Regions from separate parts of the Companilactobacillus muriivasis genome, predicted to be linked through region 3. Evidence: predicted binding sites of a transcription regulator. Region 3 holds the regulator's gene; each other region holds the start of a gene.
What was found. Region 3 encodes LexA, which represses DNA repair genes until DNA is damaged. Its sites were predicted from a motif close to CNAACANNTGTTNG; they were not measured.
Positions count from the first base shown of each region.

Region 1: a site for LexA is predicted at 1,137-1,150, ahead of uvrB (excinuclease ABC subunit UvrB). Genes of this name have one in related genera too.
Region 2: a site for LexA is predicted at 1,221-1,234, ahead of parE (DNA topoisomerase IV subunit B). Genes of this name have one in related genera too.

Region 1 covers NZ_BTTQ01000007.1:53,317-55,601, forward strand. Annotated here, with positions in the region: gene uvrB (excinuclease ABC subunit UvrB) at 1-1,035, opposite strand, end outside; gene AAA923_RS08680 (MFS transporter) at 1,316-2,285, opposite strand, start outside.
Region 2 covers NZ_BTTQ01000001.1:502,133-504,417, forward strand. Annotated here, with positions in the region: gene parE (DNA topoisomerase IV subunit B) at 1-1,154, opposite strand, end outside; gene plsY (glycerol-3-phosphate 1-O-acyltransferase PlsY) at 1,363-1,995, shown strand; gene AAA923_RS02490 (DUF3862 domain-containing protein) at 2,233-2,285, shown strand, end outside.
Region 3 covers NZ_BTTQ01000001.1:247,757-250,041, reverse strand. Annotated here, with positions in the region: gene AAA923_RS01310 (YneF family protein) at 1-192, opposite strand, end outside; gene AAA923_RS01305 (DUF896 domain-containing protein) at 255-497, opposite strand; gene lexA (transcriptional repressor LexA) at 593-1,216, shown strand; gene AAA923_RS01295 (phosphoglycerate dehydrogenase) at 1,490-2,285, opposite strand, start outside.

The DNA of each region.
Region 1 (2,285 bases), on a different contig from region 3:
TGATTCATCAATCATAATATTGAAATCTTTGGGGAAGAAATCAAGCAAAGTAAATGGTGGTTCACCTTCAGCTCGGCCTTCCATGTGGCGTGAATAATTTTCAATACCAGATGTATAACCCATCTCACGCATCATTTCGATATCATATTCAGTACGCTGCTTGATACGTTGAGCCTCAAGTAACTTACCCTCTTTAGTAAACTTCTTAACTTGTACATCCATCTCGTCTTGGATTCGAGTGAGTGCCTCTTCCATCTTAGAATCACTAATCATAAAGTGAGTCGCTGGGAAAATTCCGATATGGTCCATTGAACCTTTAACTTCACCTGTTAAAGCATCCATTTCGATGATTCGATCAATTTCGTCACCAAAAAATTCCACACGAATGGCATTATCGTCACGTGAAGCTGGGAAGATATCCACAACGTCGCCACGAACACGAAATCTACCACGTTGGAAGTCAATATCGTTACGTTCAAATTGATTTTCGACTAATTCTTCTAATAATTTATCACGGGCAATTTGTTCACCGACATGCAATGAAATAATACTGTCCGCATATTCTCTTGGATCACCTAAACCAAAGATACATGAAACGGAGGCAATCACAATTACATCGTTACGTTCCAAAAGTGAACTTGTCGCCGAGTGGCGCAACTTATCAATTTCATCATTGATACTAGAATCTTTTTCAATATAGGTATCACTAGAAGGCACATAAGCCTCTGGTTGATAGTAATCATAATAACTAACAAAGTATTCAACAGCATTATTGGGGAAAAATTCTTTCATTTCACCATATAATTGACCCGCCAAAGTTTTATTATGTGAAATAATCAACGTTGGTTTATTCAAATCTTTAATGACATTGGCCATTGTAAAAGTTTTACCAGTACCAGTGGCACCTTCCAAAATGACTTCTTTGTCACCAGCTTTAAAATCCTTGTCAATTGTCTCAATTGCTTGTGCTTGGTCACCAGCAGGAGCATATTTTGAAACCAAATCAAATTTATTATCAGTAATTCTATCTATCACAGACGACTTACCCCCTCTTTAAGCTAAAAAATACATCTAATTTTGTTATGAATTAGATGTAATTAATACCGGCTTATTTCGCTGGCTCTATATTACCATAGCGAACATATTTTCGCCATATTTTTACTTATTGATCAAAATGTTTAAGTTTACCGTTTCCAGAGCTGAGAGTATTCATCTGCTGTGCGGTACAGTACGAGCCAAAGAGCGGTCTCGAGCCTCGGTTGAAATATTAACGCGACAAATATTTATCTATTCATTCAAATAGACTTAAAGGTCATCATTTCTCTGCAGTTAATCGTGGCAACATTAAGAAAATTACCAAACCTATCAAGAACAAAATGCTCAATGATGCAGCACCTATTGTTGATTTTCCTGTTATCTGTGTCACTATTCCTACTAGTACTGGACCCATAACGGCTGAGAATTTTCCTAAAATGTTATAGAATCCAAAGAACTCACTTCCTGATTCTTTCGGAATTAGCTTACCAAAGTACGATCTACTCAAGGCTTGTATTCCACCCTGACTCGTTCCGACTAAGACTGCCAAAATCCAGAAATCTACCGTTGTGGTTAACTTCAAGGCATACAAACAGATTCCAAAATACAAAATAATTGCTAATAAAATTCCTTTTCTTGCTGAAAAATGATTGGCAATCCAGCCGTACAAAATAGAAAACGGAAAGGCTACTAATTGAACGACTAGTAAAACAATCATCAAGGTTGTCGTGGTAATTCCCATGTCCATTCCGATTGACGTTGCCATTGTAAAAATTGTATCAACTCCATCAATGTAGAAGAAGTATGCAATCAAGAACCAAGCAGCTGCTTTATACTTTCGTAAATGTGTCACCGTTGCCCAAACTCGTTTGAAACTTGATGTTATTGGATGTGGATTTTCTGGTAATGAATAAACTTGTTGAACATTTTTCAAAAGTGGAATGAAGAAAATTATCCACCATAACGCTGCCAATAGAAAACTCCAGCGCGCTACGCCATAACTCGATAGCATTCCAAAACCGCTAGTTAACTGTAAAACTAGGAAAAGAATGAATGCTATCACTCCGCCTAGATATCCATACGCATATCCATTGGATGACAACGAATCCATCTTCTTATTGTCCGCCACATCAGTTAAGAAACTGTCATAAAAGAGGTTTCCCCCAGAATAACCAATTATCGACAGGATATACACAGCCAGTAATAACTGCCATTGGTTCGGTGGTAAGAGTGCCAATCCTAGCGTCATA
Region 2 (2,285 bases), 250 kb from region 3:
CGAGCTTCACGAGCCTTCAAAGCTTTCTTAACTAACATCTGAGCTTGCTCACCATTTTCTAGCAAGTAGAAACTCATTTGTTCGTAAACTAGTTGATCAACAGCTGAACGTGCTTGCGGAGTACCTAGTTTACCCTTTGTTTGGCCTTCAAATTGAAGAATTTCTTCAGGAATACGCACGGAAATAATAGCTGAAAGACCTTCACGGACATCACTACCCTCGAGGTTCTTACTATTTTCCTTCAATAAGCCAACTTTACGAGCATAGTCGTTGAAAGCTTTTGTTAAACCAGACTTCATTCCAGCTTCGTGCGTCCCACCATCAGCAGTACGAACGTTATTAACGAAGGAGATAATGTTTTCAGAATAACCATCGTTGTATTGACCAGAGAACTCGATTTCGATTTGGGAATTCTCACCTTCAATATAGAAGATGCCACCAAGTGTATCTTTGTCCTCGTTCAAATACTTAACGAATGATTGAATCCCATCTTCATAATGGAAAACATCCTGTTTCTCTTCTTCGCCACGTTTGTCAGTGATAGTGAACTTAACACCCTTGAGCAAGAATGCTGACTCACGTAAACGTTCTGCTAAGGTATCGTAATTAAACTTTGTCGTCTGAAAAATAGTTTTATCAGGCTTAAAGCTAATTGTTGTTCCACTACCTTCTTTGGTAGTACCAGTCTTTTTCAAAGTTCCAACTGGGTGTCCACCTTTTTCAAAACGTTCTTCGTATACTTTACCTTCACGAACAACACGAACTGTCATCCACTCTGACAAAGCATTAACAACTGATGAACCTACACCGTGCAGACCACCAGACGTTTTGTAACTATTTTCTGAGAATTTACCACCAGCATGAAGTACTGTTAGGATAACTTCAATTGTTGGCTTACCAGAAGCATGCATCCCTGTTGGCATCCCACGTCCATGGTCAACTACCGTAATGCTGCTATCTTTGTTGATTGTGACATTGATCTCTTTACCAAATCCTGATAAAGCTTCATCGACCGCATTATCAACGATTTCATAGACAAGGTGATGTAATCCACGTGAATCAGTGGAACCAATGTACATACCAGGTCTTTTTCGTACAGCTTCTAATCCTTCAAGGATTTGAATTGACGAATCATCATAAGATGATTTTGGCATTTATATCATTCCTTTTCATTTACTACAAATCCGATATTCTAGTATTATAACACTATCAACGATATACGAATATACGTTCGTATTCAAGAGAAATCTTTTAATTTCAGGTAAAATAGTGGATAATGTCTAGGTTGGTATTTATAATTCTTGTTAAAACACCATAGAGTTACAATATACCAAAAAATAAAGCTGAGAGAGTGATTTTTTAATGAAACTTCTCATTTGTGTAATTTTAGCCTATCTAATTGGCTCATTTCCAACCGCTTATATAATAGCAAAAGTATTTTTCCACAAAAATATTTTTGAGTACGGGAGTGGAAATGTCGGAACAACTAATGCTTACCGAGTTCTTGGTAAAGTCGCTGGAACAGTCGTTTTAGTGATTGATATCTTAAAAGGAACTCTGGGTGCATTGATGCCTGTCTTCTTTGGACTAGATCGTCATCTAATTCTTTTTGTCGGAATCTGTGCCGTTATTGGACACTGCTACTCAATTTTCTTGAAATTCCGAGGCGGTAAGGCCGTTGCCACTAGTGCCGGTATCTTGCTTGCCTATAATCCCCTACTATTCGTGATTTGCTTTATCGTTTTAGCTTCAATCGTATATATCACAAGTATGGTCAGTGTAGCTAGTCTTACAACCGTTCTGTTCTTTACGATTGCGACACTATTCTTACACGATTGGATCCTAACAGCCGTCGCTGCAATTGTTACTGTCATTATTTATTATCGTCATATTCCTAATATCAAGCGACTTTTGAAGGGTCAAGAAAACCTCGTCCCAATTGGATTACGGTATAAAAAACAGCAACGTGAAGCTCAAGAAAAATCTCATAAGTAATTTTCCTAGTTCATAATCGATTGATTATGGGCTATTTTTTTCGATTCAGACTGACTTACACACAAAAAGCACACACCACGAGTTATACCGGATTTATTATTCACAAAAATAATCTATCTATAAAAAGTTGAAATAAAATATAAAATAATCGTAAAAATTTGCTTATAAAAGTCATATAATCCCTCGTTACTGATAGAATAATAGTAAAGCGTTATCAATTCGGGGAGGGGGTCGATTATGAACTTTAACAATAATTTGCCTACAAGAGCGGAATTTCGCCGTTCTTTAAA
Region 3 (2,285 bases):
AGTATTCATTAATTGATTAAGCTTCTTTTGTGAAGGTTTTTGACCCATTTGCGCCATCATTTGTCTGATCATATCAGCACTGATTGGTGGATTGTCTTGGAAGTATTTCTTCATATACCATCTGGCAACGAAGAAACCACCAACTAATCCAACTAGCAAAGCTATAACGCCAACAACTATTGTGATTCCCATTTATGTTCTCACCCTTTCCATACAACTATTAATATTACAAAAAAAGTTAGACAATTGAAAGTCTAATCGTCACGTAATCCTTTTTTCCGTTGAATTTCTCGAACTTTTTCAGGAGTTACTTCATTTCCTGCTTTATCATAGACCTGTGTCATCTCTAATTGGGACTTAAATGCGGCACGGAAGTTCTTCAAGTATTCTTTACGTAATTGTGCCTGTTGATCTTCTTCTTCCTTAGTAATAGTACCGTTTTTAGCCTTATGAGCTAGTTCGTTAATTTTCTTGAGCAATTCTTCTTGTTCGTTCATTATTCCAATTCCCCTCGATACAATCGAACACTTGTTTGAAGTTGTATTCAAATTTTGATACAATCTATTTAAGATATTAACAATGAGGTGTTCTAATGTCAAAAGCTGAAGGCTCTAAACAGTCACAAATTTTACAATGTATTTATGATTATTTAGATGAACATGGATATCCGCCAACTGTTAGAGAAATTTGCGAAGCCGTAGATCTCTCTTCAACGTCAACGGTTCATGGTCACCTATCTCGTCTTGAGAAAAAAGGATTTATCCAAAGAGACCCTACAAAGCCCCGTGCTATTGAGCTTACTGGTGCTGGTCTTAATTCAATTGGTATCAAATCCAAACAAATTCCTATTTTAGGTGCCGTTGCTGCCGGTCAACCTATTACTGCTGAAAGAAATCCTGATGGATATTTCCCAATCCCACCTGACCTTACTCGTGAGTCTGGTGAATTATTTATGTTGGAAATTCACGGCGAAAGTATGATCAATGCCGGAATTTTTGATGGCGACCATGTTATTGTACACGAACAAAATTTTGCTAATAACGGTGAAATTATTATTGCCATGACTGAAGATATTGAAACTACATGTAAGAGATTCTATCAAGAAAATGGACATTACCGCCTACAACCTGAAAACGATACAATGGATCCAATTATTTTGGACAATGTTGAAATCATTGGTAAAGTTGTTGGATTATATCGTTCACAAATATTTTAAAAGGAAACCACTCGAATAAGGGTGGTTTTTTTGTTTTGCCGTCTCCAGGACTGAGAACATTCACCTGCTATGCGGACCGGCCCGAGCCACAGTACGGTCTCGAGCCTCGGTTTGAAGCCTTACCAAAACCCGGTAAGTCTCCAAACACGTCCGGTGGTGTAATGGCTGAAGCCATAACGCCACACCCACAGCTGGTGAATGTTCCCAGTCCTTCCGACTCTTTTATTGCTTATTATATAAACAATCATATTTAATAAATTGTAACTATAACCATTACTTATGTTTAATCACTCTTACCTTATAAACTTCCTTAATACTTTCCAACGCTGTTATTAAAGCATCTTGGTCCTTACCTTGCAAATCATCAACATCAATAATCGTATACGCGACTTTTTCTTTAGCGGCATTCGCCATATTTTCGATATTGATTTCTCGATTGGCAATTTGAGTACTGATTTGTCCGACCATGTTAGGAACATTTTGGTGAATTACGGTCACTCGGTACGCTGTTTCAAATGGTACTTGCATATTTGGTAAATTCACACAATGTGTTGTATCGCCTTCTTCAAGGTAATTCATCACGGTAGTAGCTCCCTGAACAGCTCCGTTTGTTTCCGCTTCTAACGTTGAGCCTCCAATATGGGGTGTGATTGTAATTCTTTTTTGATCAGCAATGATTGGCTCGCCAAAATCTGTACAGTAATGGCTGATTTTTTGACTGCGAATTGCTTTAACGGCTGCTTTATTATCGACAATGCCGATTCTTGAATAATTTAATAACACGGCACCATCTTTCATCTCAGTAATTTCTTTCGTACCTAACAAACCTATTGTTTCATTATTCTTAGGTACATGGACGGTGACAAAATCAGCACTCTTCACAGCATTTTTGATTGAATCCACTCTTTTAACGCGATTATTGATTCTCCATGCCGCATTGGCTGACAAATATGGATCATAACCAATTACTTTCATTCCTAACGCCAAGGCAGCGTTGGCAACTAATGAACCAACATTTCCTAAACCGATAACTGCTAAGCGTTTGCCTGCTAATTCAGTACCATTGAAC